DNA from 2 places in the Euryhalocaulis sp. genome. Region 2 is predicted to be linked to the other one. Evidence: predicted binding sites of a transcription regulator. Region 2 holds the regulator's gene; the other holds the start of a gene.
What was found. The regulator HrcA, encoded in region 2, represses chaperone genes, less so after heat shock. The targets are predictions, from matches to a motif close to GTTAGCANTCNNNNNNNNNGANTGCTAAC.
Positions count from the first base shown of each region.

Region 1: the regulator HrcA is predicted to act here: its motif matches at 1,481-1,509, upstream of groES (co-chaperone GroES).

Region 1 is NZ_JACESD010000023.1:412-8,410, forward strand. It holds gene lpdA (dihydrolipoyl dehydrogenase) at 1-1,298, shown strand, start outside; gene groES (co-chaperone GroES) at 1,570-1,863, shown strand; gene groL (chaperonin GroEL) at 1,955-3,604, shown strand; gene H2040_RS07780 (TonB-dependent siderophore receptor) at 3,825-5,930, shown strand; gene H2040_RS07785 (hypothetical protein) at 5,934-6,542, shown strand; gene H2040_RS07790 (PepSY-associated TM helix domain-containing protein) at 6,548-7,999, shown strand, end outside.
Region 2 is NZ_JACESD010000063.1:3,588-11,586, forward strand. It holds gene rsmI (16S rRNA (cytidine(1402)-2'-O)-methyltransferase) at 1-504, opposite strand, end outside; gene H2040_RS13135 (penicillin-binding protein activator) at 545-1,792, shown strand; gene hemW (radical SAM family heme chaperone HemW) at 1,789-2,934, opposite strand; gene bla (subclass B1 metallo-beta-lactamase) at 2,931-3,662, opposite strand; gene rdgB (RdgB/HAM1 family non-canonical purine NTP pyrophosphatase) at 3,659-4,267, opposite strand; gene H2040_RS13155 (DUF2975 domain-containing protein) at 4,374-4,901, shown strand; gene H2040_RS13160 (helix-turn-helix domain-containing protein) at 4,914-5,174, shown strand; gene rph (ribonuclease PH) at 5,178-5,891, opposite strand; gene hrcA (heat-inducible transcriptional repressor HrcA) at 6,017-7,081, shown strand; gene grpE (nucleotide exchange factor GrpE) at 7,074-7,730, shown strand; gene H2040_RS13180 (DUF2061 domain-containing protein) at 7,727-7,942, opposite strand.

The sequences.
Region 1 (7,999 bases), on a different contig from region 2:
AAAGCCGCAAGACGCTCGGCGGCACATGCCTGAATGTCGGCTGCATCCCGTCCAAGGCGCTGCTGCACGCCTCCGAAATCTATGAAGGCGCGAAGAATGAATTCGAGGGTCTGGGCGTGGAGTATGAGGGACTCTCCCTCAATCTCGGCCAGATGATGAAACAGAAATCCGAAGCCGTGGACGGCCTGACCAAGGGCGTCGAGTTCCTGTTCAAGAAGAACAAGGTCGACTGGATCAAGGGTAAGGGCGCGGTGGCCGGCAAGGGCAAGGTGTCGGTGAAAGGCGATGACGGCGAGAAGACGCTGGAAGCCAAGCATATCGTCATCGCCACCGGCTCCGAAGTCACCCCGCTGCCGGGCGTTGAGATCGACGGCGAGCGCATCGTCACCTCCGATCAGGCCATCGCGCTGGACAATGTGCCGGACAAGCTGGTCGTCGTCGGCGCCGGCATTATCGGGCTTGAGCTTGGCTCGGTCTGGCGGCGTCTGGGCGCGGAAGTCACGGTCGTTGAATATCTCGACCGCATCCTGCCGGGCGTCGATTCCGAGCTCGCCAAGACCGCCCAGCGCACGTTCAAGAAACAGGGCATCGAGTTCAAGCTGGGTCAGAAAGTGACCGGCGTGGAGAAGGGCAAGCGCCTTTCCGTGAATATCGAGCTCGCCAAGGGCGGCGACAAGGAAACCATCGAGGCCGACACGGTTCTGGTCGCCATCGGCCGCCGTCCCTTCACCGAGGGTCTGGGCCTGGACAAGGCCGGCGTGAAGACCGACGAGCGCGGCTTCATCGTCAATGACGGCCTGAAGACCAGCGTCGAGAATATCTGGGTGATCGGCGACTGCACCACCGGCGCCATGCTGGCCCACAAGGCCGAGGAAGAGGGCGTCGCCGCGGCGGAGCTGATCGCCGGCCAGCCGGGCCATGTCGACCACAACCTGATCCCGGGCGTCGTCTATACGAACCCGGAGATCGCCTGGGTCGGCAAGACGGAAGACCAGTTGAAGGAAGAGGGCGTGGACTACGCCGTCGGCAAATTCCCGATGCAGGCCAATTCCCGCGCCCGCACCAACCACACGACCGAAGGCATGGTGAAGGTCCTGGCCGACAAGAAGACCGACACGGTTCTGGGCGTCCACCTGATCTGCGTCGGCGCCGGGGAGCTGGTGGCCGAGGCTGCGCTCGCCATGTCGTTCGGCGCGGCGTCAGAGGACATCGCCCGCACCTGCCACGCCCACCCGACCATGTCGGAGGCCGTGCGCCAGGCGGCCATGGGCGTCGAAGGCTGGACGATGCAGGCCTGACGCGCTTCCAGGGTTCAAACAGAAAAGGGCAGGGTTTCCCTGCCCTTTTCATATCCGGCGCGGGCGGCAATGGCATCACCACGCCAATCGCCGCAACGATTCTAAACCCTTGCCGCAAAAGCGAAAAAATCATCCGCCGGAATCTCTTGACGATCCCCGGCTTCGCCCCTACCTAGCCCTCTGTTAGCAGCCGGGATCATAGAGTGCTAACGGCGCTCACCGGCTCACGAAAAACGCTAAGTCTCAATATTACGGGAGCAGAGGTAATCCGATGAATTTTCGTCCGCTGCATGACCGCGTGCTGGTGAAGCGCGTGGAGGAAGAGCAAACCACCAAGGGCGGGATCATCATTCCCGACACCGCCAAGGAAAAGCCGCAGGAAGGCGAAGTTGTCGCCGTCGGCGCAGGCGCGCGTGACGACAAGGGCGAACTGATCGCCCCGGACGTCAAGACGGGGGACCGCATCCTGTTCGGCAAGTGGTCGGGCACGGAAATCACGATCGACGGCGACGAGCTGTTGATCATGAAGGAATCCGACATCCTCGGCGTCATGAACGCCGGCTAGAAACCGCTTCGCAAAAGGCCATCCGGCCGCAAGCGGTTTTTTTGATACCCGAACAAAACGCACGAATTAGAAAACAAGAGGAACTCACGAAATGGCTGCCAAAGAAGTTCATTTCGGCTCCGACGCCCGCAATCGCATGCTCAAGGGCGTCGATATTCTGGCCGATGCCGTGAAAGTCACGCTGGGCCCGAAAGGCCGCAACGTCATCATCGAAAAATCCTTCGGCGCGCCGCGCTCCACCAAGGACGGCGTCTCCGTCGCGAAGGAAATCGAGCTTGAGGACAAGTTCGAGAACATGGGCGCCCAGCTTCTGCGCGAAGTTGCGTCCCGCACCAATGACGAAGCCGGCGACGGCACCACGACCGCCACGGTCTTGGGCCAGTCCATCGTCCGCGAAGGCATGAAATCCGTGGCCGCGGGCATGAACCCGATGGACCTCAAGCGCGGCATCGATGCTGCGGTGAAGAAGGTCGTCGAGGACATCAAGTCCCACGCCAACAAGATCTCCGGCTCCGAGGAAATCGCCCAGGTCGGCTCCATCTCCGCCAATGGCGACCGCGAAATTGGCGACATGATCGCCAAGGCCATGGGCAAGGTCGGCAATGAAGGCGTGATCACGGTTGAGGAAGCCAAGTCTCTCGAGACCGAGCTGGAAGTCGTCGAAGGCATGCAGTTCGACCGCGGCTACCTGTCCCCGTATTTCGTCACCGACTCCGAGAAAATGGTGGCCAATCTCGAGGATCCGATGATCCTGCTGCACGAGAAGAAGCTCTCTTCCCTGCAGCCGATGCTGCCGATCCTGGAATCGGTCGTTCAGTCGGGCCGTCCCCTGCTGATCATCGCCGAGGACATTGAAGGCGAAGCCCTGGCCACCCTGGTGGTCAACAAGCTGCGCGGCGGCCTGAAGGTCGCGGCCGTCAAGGCTCCGGGCTTCGGCGAGCGCCGCAAGGCCATGCTGGAAGACATCGCCACCCTGACCGGCGGTGAAGTCATCAGCGAAGATCTCGGCATCAAGCTGGAGAACGTCACGACCGAGATGCTCGGCACGGCCAAGAAAGTTACCATCACCAAGGACGACACCACGATCGTTGACGGCGCTGGCGACAAGGACGCGATCGAGGCGCGCACCAACCAGATCCGCGCGCAGATCGAGGACACGTCCTCCGATTACGACAAGGAAAAGCTGCAGGAACGTCTGGCCAAGCTGGCCGGCGGCGTTGCGGTCATCCGTGTTGGCGGCGCGACCGAGATGGAAGTGAAAGAGAAGAAGGACCGGGTCGACGACGCGCTGAACGCCACGCGCGCAGCCGTCGAGGAAGGCATCGTGCCGGGCGGCGGCGTCGCCCTGCTGAAGGCCTCCAAGATCCTGGAAGACTTCACCGGCGAAAACCCGGACCAGGACGCGGGCATCCAGATCATCCGCCGCGCCCTGCAGGCCCCGATCCGTCAGATCTCGGCCAACTCCGGCGTCGAAGGCTCCATCGTTGTCGGCAAGCTGCTGGAAAATGATGACTACAAGTTCGGCTTTGACGCCCAGCTTGAAGAGTACAAGGACCTGATCGCCGCGGGCATTATCGACCCGGCGAAAGTCGTCCGTCATGCTCTGCAGGACGCCGCGTCGGTCGCGGGCCTGTTCATCACGACCGAGGCCGCTATTGGCGAAGCGCCGAAGAAGGAGAAATCCGGCGGCGGCGCGCCCGACATGGGCGACATGGGCGGAATGGGCGGCATGGGCTTCTAAGTCCAGCCACCTTCAAAGCCTTACGCTTCAAAGGGAAGGGCGGCTCCATCGGGGCCGCCCTTTTCCTATGCGCCTGTCATTTTCTTCGCATCAGCAGCATTTTCTTGTTGAGAATGCCTTGCAATAACAGACTGCCCCCGATATGAGGCAAATGAGAATTATTCGCAAATAGCGCGGCCGCCCGGTTTCGCGCTGATCACGTTCGGGGGACTTGTTTTTCGTGAAGATTTCATCTGTTTCATGGGGCGCGCTGGCGCTCGCCCTGGCGGCCGGCAACGCCGCATTCGCGCAATCGGTAGATAACGAAAATGAAGACAGCGCCACGGCGGTCGATGAAGTCGTCGTCACCGGCATGCTGTCCCAGTTCGGCGTTACCAAGTCCAACACGCCGATCCTTGAGACCGCCCGTTCGGTCTCGGTCGAAACCGAAGAAATGTTCCGCGCCAAGGGCGCGCTGACGCTGGATGACGCGCTGACCTACACGGCCGGCGTCTCGGGCGACACCTACGGGTTCGCCACGCGCGGCGACTTCGCCACGGTGCGCGGTCTCGACGTGCCGGAATACCGCGACAACATCCAGGTCCTGTTCGGCTTCTACAACAACACCCGCTCCGACATTTACATGCTGGAGCAGGTGGAGGTCCTGAAAGGCCCGGCCTCGGTTCTTTACGGGCGCGGTTCTCCGGGCGGCATTGTGAATGTGGTGTCCAAGATCGCCAATCCGGAACCCCGCCGCGAGCTGGTCGTGGAATATGGCTCCTATGACCGTTTCCAGGTCGGCGCGGACATCAACGGCCCGCTGTTTGGCGATAATAGCGGCCTCTCGGGCCGCGTCGTGGCGCTCTATCGCGACTCCGACACCCAGATCGATTACGTCAACGATGACTCCATGGTCATCTCGCCCTCCCTGACCTGGCAGCCCGCCCCGTCCACGCGCTTTACCGTGCTGGCCGAATTCCAGGAATCGGAATCCGACACGGCCGGCCAGTTCCTGCCGCTGACCGGCACCTATCTCGAGAGCGCCAGCGGCGAGGAGATTGAGCCCTCCACCTATCTCGGCCATCCCGATTTCAACAAATACGACACCGACTCGGTCTCCCTGACCCTGATGGGCAGCCATGAGCTGAACGAGATTTTCTCGGTCGAGGGGACGGCCCGCTACAAGAACGGCATGGCCGATTACAGCCAGCGCTGGGTCAGCTTCGCCGGGGCCGGCGTTCCGCGCATCGACGCCGCCGGAAACGGCCTTAGCACCTGGTATGCGGGCGACGCCTCGTCCCAGCAGCTTTCCGCCGATGTGCGGCTGCGGGCGCAGTTCCAGACCGGCATGATCCGGCATGAACTTCTGGCCGGGGTGAACGCGCAGGACGTCCAGACCGACAGCGATGTCGGCTATTATTTTGGCGAGGTCATAAACGTCTTCAATCCCGTTTATGGCCCGCTCTCAGAGGCGGTGAAGAACCTGAAACCGGTCGACACGCCGCCCTCCACGACGGAAGACCTGGGCGTTTACATAAACGACCAGGTCTCCATCGGGAATCTGTTCCTGAACGGCGGCGTGCGCTTCGACACGGTTGAAAGCGACAACGGCTCAGCCACCCAGGAAGACGACGCCACCAGCTTCTCGGTCGGCGCGATCTACAAGTTCGACATGGGCCTGTCGCCCTATCTCAGCTACGCCGAATCCTTCGAGCCGGTTCTGGGCGTCGATACGGTCACCGGCGATAATCTGAAGCCGCAGGAAGGCCGCCAGTACGAGGCGGGCCTGAAATACCAGCCGCCGGGCACGCGCACCTATATCACCGCGGCGTATTTCGACATCGAACAGTCCAACCTGTCGAACCCCGCCGCCCTGCCGACCGCCCCCTCGCAACAGGAGGGCGTGGCCAAGATCACCGGGTTCGAACTGGAAGCCCTGACGACGCTGGGCGACTGGTATCTGGAAGGCAATTTCAGCGCCCTGGATACCGAGGATCCGAACGGCGTCCCGCTCTCCAGCATCCCGGAGACGCAGGCCTCCGCCTGGGCGATGTATCAGCCGGAAGCCGGCCCCCTGGCCAATTTCCGCGCCGGGTTCGGCCTGCGCTATGCCGGCGAGAACGAGAGCAACGGCATCAACCCGTTCACCGGAGAGCGCGTGCAGATCGTCAATGACTCCTACACGGTCGCGGACGCCATGATCGGCTACCGCGCCGTAGGCTGGGACTTCACGGTCAATGCCCGCAATCTCGCCGACAAGGAATATTTCGCCACTTGCCTTGCCCGCGGCGACTGCTTCCCGGGCGAGGGGCGCACCGTTGTCGCCCGTCTGGCGAAGCGGTTCTAGGCGATGCTGCCCGGCGCGCTTCCCTCCCCTGGTCTGGCGCTGGCTGGAACGGCCATGATCGCGGCGGGCCTCTACCTGCTGCGGCGGGCGTGGCGGCGGCGCGCAGGCAATCGCGGTCCATCCATCCTTGGCGGATGGGCCCTCCTTGCGGGGGCGATGGTTCCCTGGTCTGCCTTGGGCGGGCCGGACCGGGGAATCATTCTCGGCATCCTGGCGGCGTGCGTCATCGCGCTGGCCGCCGTCACGGTCAGTATCGTCATGCCGGCAAAGCGCCGGAAACCGCGAGAGCCCTCCGCGGCGGAGGAAATTTCCCCCGGCCGAATGTCATGGCGCACGCCGCTTCGCATCACCTATGTCACGCTGCTGACCGGCCCGCTGGCCGGCGCGGCGGCGATCCTGCTGACCATCTCGTTTTATCGTTTCCTGACCGGCGCCGGCGTCGGCGCGGCCGATACCGGGGCGGCGGCCTTCATCTTCGCGGTCACCGCATGGGCCGCGCTGGCCTCATGGGTCGCGATGGATAACAGTCTTGTGCGCAAGAGCGCGCTCGTGGCCGCTTTCGCCGCGATCAGCGCCGCGCACATATTCCTGCTGCCCGGGGGAGGGGCTTGATCCCGATGGCTAAGACAATCTGGCCGAAAATGGCCCCGGGCTTCGTCGCAAAAGCCCTTTCCGGGCACATGGCGATCGGCGTCGCCGTCTCCGCGCTGCTCTATATCCTGACGATCAGCGGCACGCTGCTGGTCTTCCATCAGGAACTGGAGCGATGGGAGCAACCGGGCGCGCCGGAGATCGCCGCCCTGTCCCCGGACGCGGCCGAACGCGCCGCCCAGGCCATTATCGACCGTCAGGGCCAGTCCACCACCCACCTCTATGTCGGCCTTCCCACGGCGGAATTTCCCCGCTCCGTCATCACCACCGATCACGGCGCGGCCTTCGCCAATAGCGATGGCTCGCTCGCCGGGCGGGAGCATTTTCCCTGGACCCAGTTCGTGCTGGACATGCACTACTACCTGCACATTCCGGGCGTGCTGGGCCTGACCATTGTGGGTATTCTGGGCGTGATGATGGTCGCCATGGCGATGACCGGCTTTCTGGCCCATCCGCGCATCCTGAAAGACGCTTTCTCCATGCGCTTGGGGCGCGGACGGCTGACCCAGGCGGATCTGCATAACCGGCTCAGCGTCTGGACAGCGCCGTTCCACATCGCCGTCTCCGCGACCGGGGCCATTCTCGGCCTCGCCTCCATCGTGGCGTTCGGCATTGCGCTGGCCAATTTCAACGGCGACACGGGAAAGGTGTTCGAACCGGTCTTCGGGTCCGAGCCGCCGCCCGACGAAAGCCCGGCGCAACTGGCCGATGTTTCCGCCGCGCTCGGCCATTTCGAAGCGCAGGGCCACAACGCCATCCCGACCTATGTGATCGTCCACGACCCGCAGACGGCGGGCCAGCATATCCAGATCATCGCCGAACATCCCGACCGGGTGATTTTCGGGGAATATTACAATTACAACGCCGCGGGCGAGTTCCAGAGCACGACCGGCATGTCGGACGGCGCCATCGGCCAGCAAGTCTCCGCATCCCTCTATCAGCTCCATTTCGGCTCCTTCGGCGGTATCCCGGTGAAGGCGATATATGTCCTGCTGGGACTGGCGCTGGCCGTCATCATTGCCAGCGGCATGCGCATCTATTTTCTCAAACGCGCGGAGAAGGGCCGTCCGGCGGTTCGTCTGGATTGCGCCTGGACGGCCATTGTCTGGGGCATGCCCGCCGCGCTGGGATTCGCCTATCTGGGCAATGCCGCCGCCGGGCTTGAGGGCGGCGCGCTGACCGCCATTTTCTGGCTTTCCCTGATGGTCTTCATCATCGCGGCCATGGTCGCGGCCCGTCCGGACGCGGTTTCGCGGATTGCCCGCGCCGGGTCGGGCGGTCTCGTCATTCTCGCCGCGCTGGTCCACGCCGTCCGTCATGGCGGATCATTCGACGCGCCGGCGGCCTTCTGGGTGACGGCGATCTTCCTGCTCACCGGGCTGGCGCTGGCGGTTTCCGCCTCCGGCTCGCTGCGCTCC
Region 2 (7,999 bases):
AAACGCCGCGCGCTTGCCGGATTTGGGCGGGGCGAACCCGGCGAAAAGAAAAGCGTCGGTTGGCAGGCCCGCGGCGGCGAGGCCTGCCAGCGCGGCGGATGCGCCGGGGATCGGGATGACGCCGATTCCGGCGTCTATGGCGTCGCGCGCCAGCTTGAAGCCGGGGTCGGAGACCAGCGGCGTGCCGGCGTCGGAGACCTGCGCGATGCGCGCGCCGCCTTCCAGTTGCGCGATGATTTCGGGACGAATCTCCGCCGCATTATGGTCGTGATAGGCCCGCATGGTCGTGGTCACGCCATAGGTTTCCAGCAGGCGGCGGGTGATGCGGGTGTCCTCGGCCAGGATCAGGTCGGCGCCGGCCAGAACATCCAATGCGCGAAAGGTGATATCGCGGAGGTTTCCGATCGGCGTGGAGACGATATAAAGTCCCGGCGCCAAGGATGGGTCGGGCTTCGGCCAGCTTATGGCGTCTTGCCGCCGCGGATCAGGGATATCGGACCTCATGTCAGGACTTAAGGTTTCATCATTGGAAGCGTTTTGGAAGATGCTGGCGCTTTCCATGGCCGTTGTGGCCGGACTGACGCTGGCCGGGTGCGGCAGCGCCCCGCCGCGGCCCGACCCGGTGGTGACTCCGCCGCCCCCGCCCCCGGCGCAGGAAGAACCCGATATCGTTCTGGAAGAACCGGACGAGCCGGACCCGCGCGACGCCGAAGAGCCGGACAGCTATATCAAGCCGCCGCACATGGAAGACCGCACGGTCATCCGCGCGGCGCTGCTGCTGCCGTTTTCGGCCAGCAACGAGGCGGCGCGGAACGAGGCGGCCTCCATGCTGGACGCCGCGCAGCTGGCGCTGTTCGAACGGGGCGGCGATTCGCTGCTGATCATTCCAAAAGACACGGGCGGCCGCGCGGCGGGCGCCCGCGCGGCGGCGCAATCGGCGCTGCGCGAGGGCGCGGACGTGATCCTGGGGCCGCTATTCGCCGAATCCGTGACCGCCGCGGCGGATGTGGCCTGGGCGCAGGGCGTGCCGGTGATCGCCTTTTCCACCGACCGCATGGTGGCGGGCGAAGGGGCGTATCTGCTGTCCTACCCGCCGGAGGAAGAGGTGGAGGCGCTGAGCCGTTACGCGGCCAGCCAGGGCGCCGGCGCGGCGGCGCTGCTGGGGCCGACCAATGAATATACGCGGCGCTTCGACCAGCGCCTGCGCGAGAACGGCGCGATGCCGGGGGGCTTGAGCTTTGCGACCAGCGAGATCTATCCGCTGTTCAACGCCGACGCCTCCACCGCCGCCATCACGCGGCTGGACCAGAGCCGGGGGAGTTTCGGGGCGCTGTTCCTGACCGAGACCGGGGATTCGCTGGTCGAGCTGGCGCCGATCCTGTCGATCCATAATTTCGAGGGGCGGGACACGCTGCTGATGGGCTCCGCGCTGTGGCGGTCTCAAATTACGCTGCGGGGCGTGGCCTCGCTGCGCGGGGCGCTGATCGCCGGACCGGACGAGAACGCGCAGACGCGGTTCGAAAACGCCTATCGCGCCGCTTATGGATCCGGCCCGTCGCGGCTGGCGAGCCTGGCCTATGACGCGGTGGCGATCGCCGATCACCTGGCCGGGGCGCGCGGGCGTCAGGCGGAGCTGAAACTGGCCAATCCGCAAGGCTTTCTGGGCGCGGGCGGTCTGTTCCGTTTCGATCAGGAGAATATCGCCGAGCGGGCGCTGGCCATCTATGAGCTGACGGCCGGCGGGTTCCAGCAGGTTCAGCCGGCTCCGACGCGCTTCCCGCCGGAATCCTAAGGGCAGAGCGCCCCGGCGACATAGTCCAGCACGGGACGGCCCTTTCGCGTGGCCTTGATGCGGGTTTCATCGCCCGCCACGAGGCCCTGACCGGTCAGGCGCGCAAGGGCGTCCGCATCGACATCCTGGCCGGTGGCGGCGCGCAGGCACGCGCGGTCCAGACCGTCGGTGATGCGCAGACCCATCAGGATCATCTCGCGCGCCGCATCCAGCGGAGAGAGGGTTTCGTCCTCTTCCCAGAGTTCGCCCGCCGACACCGCCGCCTGATAGGCGTCCGGACGGCGGGCCAGCGCGAAACCGCGGCGCGCGTCACCGTCCGCCCAGAGGCGGCCATGGCCGCCGGGGCCAATGGCGATCCAGTCCTGCGAGGTCCAGTAGAGGCGGTTATGGCGGCTCTGATGCGCCGGGCCGCTGGCGTGGTTCGAAACCTCATAGGCGGGCAGGCCGCGCGCGGCGCAAATCTCCTGCGTGATCTCATAAAATTGCGCGGCGCTGTCTTCTTCAGGCGTATCCAGTTGACCGCGCGCGGCGCGTTTTTCGAAGGCGGTGCCGGGTTCAATGGTCAGCTGATAGGCGGAGAGATGCTTCAGGCCGAAGCCGAGCGCTTCCTCCAGCTCCGCCTCCCACGCTTCGGCGGTCTGGTCCGGGCGGGCATAGATCAGGTCGATAGAGACGCGCGGAAAAATCTCCAGCGCCAGCGCGATGGCGCGCCGCGCCTGATCGGCGCTGTGCATGCGCCCCAAAGATTTCAGGGCGTCATCGTCCAGGGCCTGCACGCCGAGCGAGACGCGCTCCACCCCGGCATCGCGGAAGGCGCGCCAGCGTTCCGGGTCAGCGTCTTCGGGATTGGCTTCAAGGCCGATTTCGGCGTCCGGCGCAAAGCCGAACCGCGCATCGGCGGCCTTGATCACCGCCGCGATGGTCGCAGGCGGGGCCAGCGAAGGAGTGCCGCCGCCGAAATGCAGGCTGGCCAGCGGACGGGGCTCCATATGCTCCGCCCACAGGCCGACATGGCCGGTCAGGGCGGCGGTCATGGCGTCCGTATCCGCGCCCCTGGCGCGATAGACGTTGAAATCGCAATAGGGGCATATGCGGGCGCACCAGGGCCAGTGCGCATAGAGACCGAGGGCGGGCCGGGTCACTGATCCAGCGCGGCGCGCGCCAGCTCCGCGGTATGCGCCATCAGTTCGGGACCGCCGGGTTGGCCGTGGCCGGGGACGATCACCTCTATCCCCGGGAAGCGCTCTGCCGGAGCTTCGGCGGCCTCGGCCCAGGTTTCGAGATTGCCGTCGGCGGTGTTGCCCATGGACGTGGCGTCCGCCGCGCGGATCAGGCAGCCGCCGAACAACAGGTTCGCGCGATGGACATAGACGACGATATTATCCTCCGCGTGACCGTGGCCGGGATAGAAGACCTCCATCCCGTCATAGCCCTCATCAATGCCGAAGCTCTTGCCGACCGCGCCGATGTCCAGACCGCCGCGGCCCTCCGACATCATGATCTGCGCGGTCTTGTTGAGACCAATGCTGGCCGCGCCGGCGGCCTTGGTGACGGGGAGTCCGGCCGTGCGGTCCTCGTGCGAATGGGTGATGACGACCAGCTTCACGGGCTTGCCGATCTCGCGCGCCACCCAGTCCATCAACTTTTCGGTGGCCGGCTCGCCCCAGGCGGTGTCGATGAGAACCACGGAATCCGCGCGCTCCACGATCAGGCCGTTGGAGCCGACGCGGCCATATTCGGGCAGGTCGCGATAGGAGGTGTGCATCCACACCCCGGCGTCCAGCTCGCGCACGTCCAGTTCCTGCTCTACGGGAAGATCGGCGGACTGGGCGGCGGCGAAGGCGAACAGGCCAAAGAGGGCGGCGATCATGCGCGCGGCTCCGCGCCGGATTTCAGCGCGGCGAGAAATTTGTCAAAGGCGCGGGCGCGGTGGCTCATGGCGTGTTTTTCCTGCGGTTCGATCTCGGCGAAGGTCTCTTTGCGGCCAGGGGGCTGGAAAATCGGGTCATAGCCGAAGCCCTTGCCGCCGCGCGGCGGCCAGACGATTTCGCCCTCCACCTCTCCGCGCCAGGTATGGACGCCGCCCGGCTCGGCCAGCGCCAGAACGCAGACGAATTTCGCGGCGCGGTCATCGCTTTCCGCCTCCGACATCGCGGTCCAGACCTTCTCCATCGCCCTGCCGAAATCGCGCGGCTCCCCCGCCCAGCGCGCCGAATAGATGCCGGGCGCGCCGTCCAGCGCAGCGACGGCGAGACCGGAATCATCCGACAGGGCGGGGAGGCTGGACGCCTCCGCCGCGGCGCGGGCCTTTAGCGCGGCGTTGCCTTCGAACGTCGGTTCGGTTTCTTCCGGATCGTCCAGACCCAGCTCCCCGGCCGAGACGGTCTCTATGCCCAGCGGAACAAGGAGATCGCGGATTTCGCGCACCTTTCCCTCATTGTGGCTGGCGACGACGATCTTCGTGAATGAAAACATTGTAATGCCTTGATGCGATTGTGCTCTTGCGGATTTCATCGAAAGTCGATACGTGTTTATCGAATAACAACAAGTCTTGACGAAACCGGTTCGCCAAGGGAGAGAGATGAAAGCGCTCGGACACCGCTCTATCGCATCCATACTGCGCGTGGCGCTGAGAATCTTCAGTATCTTCCTGTGGATCGCGCTTTTCTTCGCCGGCGTGGCGGGACTGGCGCTGTTGCTGGTGTCGTTCGGATTCGATCTGGGGCTTGAGGTCGAGCAGTTGTCGCCCGCGCTGGCCGTGCTGGCCAACGCCATCATGTTCATCACGGTGGGCGCGGCGCTGATCATTGTCGGGCGGCTGCGGAAGATCTTCGCGACGCTGTCCCAGGGCGACCCGTTTGTCGAACAGAACGCGGTTCATCTGCGCGTGGTCTGGATCGCGCTGGCGGTCTGGGAGCTGTCGCGCTACCTGCTGGGCGGAACCGCGGCGGCGCTGATGTATTTCCTGCCGGAGGATTCCACGCCGGCGGAATATCTGAACGTGGATATTTCCCTCTCCGTCTGGTTCTCCGTGTTGACGCTGATGGTTATGGCGGAGGTGTTCCGCGAGGGCGCGCGCATGCGTGACGAACAGAAGCTGACCATCTAGATAAGGACGGCAATGGCGATTCAAGTGACCCTGGACCGAGTGCTTCTGGAGCGGCGTATGTCGCTGACCGAGCTGTGCGACCGTGTCGGGGTGACGCTGGCCAATCTGTCGATTCTGAAAACCGGCAAGGCCAAAGCCGTGCGCTTCACGACGCTGGAGGCGCTGTGCCGCGAGCTGGAGTGCCAGCCCGGCGACATCCTGCAATTTGTCGATGACGAAGAAGACGGGACAGCGGCGAACGACGCAAAGGCGTCAGAGAACGCCGCGGAGTAGGCCCTAGCCCAGCGCCGCTTTCTGCAACGCGAACAGATCCGTGCAGCCGGTTTTGGCCAGACGCATCAATTCCTGAAAATCCTCATCGCTGATGGCGCGGTCCTCGGCGGTGACCTGCGCCTCGATGATGCCGCCGGAGGCCGAGAGCACGAAATTGCCGTCGGCCTGGGCGCGGCTGTCTTCTTCATATTCCAGATCGAGGCGCGTCTGGTCGTCAACCACGCCGCAGGAAATGGCCGCCACCTGATCGAACACCGGGTCGGTCTTCATCACGCCTTCCTCTATCAGGAAATTACAGGCGCGTTTCAGAGCGACCCAGGCGCCGGTGATGGCCGCGGTGCGGGTGCCGCCATCGGCCTGAATGACATCACAATCGAGAATGACCTGGCGTTCGCCCAGCGCCTGCAGGTCGACACAGGCGCGTAAGGAGCGGCCAATCAGGCGCTGGATTTCCTGCGTGCGGCCGGACTGTTTCCCGCGCGCCGCTTCGCGCTGGCCGCGCGTATGGGTGGCGCGGGGCAGCATGCCGTATTCCGCCGTCACCCAGCCGCGGCCCGAGCCGCGCATCCAGGGCGGAACCGAATTTTCCACGCTGGCCGCGCACAGCACATGCGTGCCGCCGAACCGGGCAAGGCAGGAGCCTTCCGCATAGATCGCCGCGCCGGGCTCCAGCGTCACATCTCGGAGGGCGTCGCGCGCACGGTCGTGAGGTCTCATATCGGCTCTTGTCCTTAGTCGGGGGGGGTTGAGGCGGCAGGTTGCGCGAAGCTGTAGCGCGGGGCGGCTTCCAGCCCAAGAGCCGATTGCGGAGGCGGCCCGCCTCGCCTAGCTATGGTGTTGAAATGGATGAGAAGAAACCAGAGAGCGGCGCCGTTGAGCTGGACAGCCGCGCGCGCACCATCTTCCGGGAGGTCGTGGAATCCTATCTCTCGACCGGCGAGCCGGTGGGGTCGCGGACGATTTCGCGCATCCAGAGCATCGGCCTATCGCCCGCCTCCATCCGCAACACCATGTCGGACCTGGCGCAGATGGGGCTGCTGACCGCGCCGCACGCCAGCGCCGGACGCCTGCCCACCCATGCCGGGCTGCGCATGTTCGTCGACGGCCTCTTGCAGATCGGCGACCTGACCGAGGACGAGCGGAGCCAGATCGATGTGCGCATCAAGGGCGCGGGCCAGTCCATGGACCAGGTGCTGGAATCGGTGGGCGAGATGGTTTCCGGGCTGGCCGGCGGGGCCGGGCTGGTCACCACGCCGGCGCGCGATGCGGGCCTGAAACACGTGGAGTTCGTCAGCCTGGGGAACGGCCAGACCATGACGGTGCTGGTGTTCGAGGACGGCAATGTCGAAAACCGCATCATGGCCACGCCCGAGGGCCTGACGCCGTCGGCGCTGGTCGAGGCCGGAAACTACCTGTCCGCGCGGCTGAAGGGACGCACGCTGGCGCAGGCGCAGGCGGATATCCGCGAGGAGCTGTCCGCCGGTCAGGCGGCGCTGGACGAGGCGGCGGAGCGGCTGGTCTCCACCGGACTGGCGGAATGGAGCGGGGGCGAGGCCAAGCGCATGCTGATCGTGCGGGGCCGGTCGCGCCTGCTGGAAGAATTCGGCGCGGCGGAGGATCTGGAGCGGATCCGCCTGTTGTTTGACGATCTGGAGCGGAAAGAGGAGCTGATCTCCCTGCTGGACCAGACGCGCGAGGCGGAAGGCGTGCGCATCTTTATCGGCGCGGAAAATCCCTTATTCAGTCTTTCGGGTTCGAGCCTGGTCGTGGCTCCCTATATGAACCGGGAGAGAAAAGTTGTCGGCGCGCTGGGGGTTGTCGGTCCCACGCGCCTGAATTATGCGCGCGTGATCCCGATGATCGATTACACCGCGCGCCTTGTAGGACGGATGCTGGATAATGAGTGACGAAAACCGCGAAGACGAAGCCGGCCCGGCGCCGGAAGACATCGAAGCGATGGAAGAGGCCGCGGAAGCGGCGGCGAGCGCCGGGGGCGATCTGGACGCTTCCAATGACCCGCTGGCCAAGCTGCAGGCGGAGAACGAGGATTTGCGCGACCGCGCGCTGCGGGCGCTGGCGGAGCTGGAAAACACGCGCAAGCGCGCCGAACGCGATGTGCAGGCGGCGCGCACCTACGCCATCGAACGGTTCGCCACGGACCTGATCTCGGTCGCCGACAATCTGACGCGGGCGCTGGAAAGCGTGCCGGAAGGGTCCGACGAAGGGCGGTCCGAGCTGGCGAAAAACCTGCTGTCCGGCGTGGAGATGACGCAGCGCGAACTGATGCGCGCTTTCGAGCGTCATGGAGTCGAACAGGAAAATCCGAAGGGCGAAGCCTTTGATCCGAACCGCCATCAGGCGGTGACGCAGATGCCGTCCGATGTTCCCTCGGGCCGCGTCGCGGAGGTGATGCAGGTGGGTTATGTGCTGGGCGAGCGCCCGCTGCGCGCGGCGATGGTGGCGGTGTCCACCGGGCCGCAGGGCGGCGGACAGGGCAGCGGCCAGACCGCGCCCGGCGGCGAAAGCACCGGCGGAACCACGGACTTCAAGGTCTAGGCGGATACCCGCGCCCCGGCGCGGGCCGCCCGGCGGCGCCACGCCCGCTCATGCACCGTATAGGCGATGGTCTGGACGAAAGGCTCCAGCAAACCGATGGCGAGGGCGGCGTGCAGATTGCGCGTCAGCGCAAACGCCACGGCCACCGCAACGACGAGATGCATCAGCGCATAGGTGCCGGTCTTGAGAAGGGCTGCATCGAACCTGAACATGAAGTTGAGAATAATTCTCAACTAGCCGTTCGCAAGTCTTTGCGGCATCGGAAATTT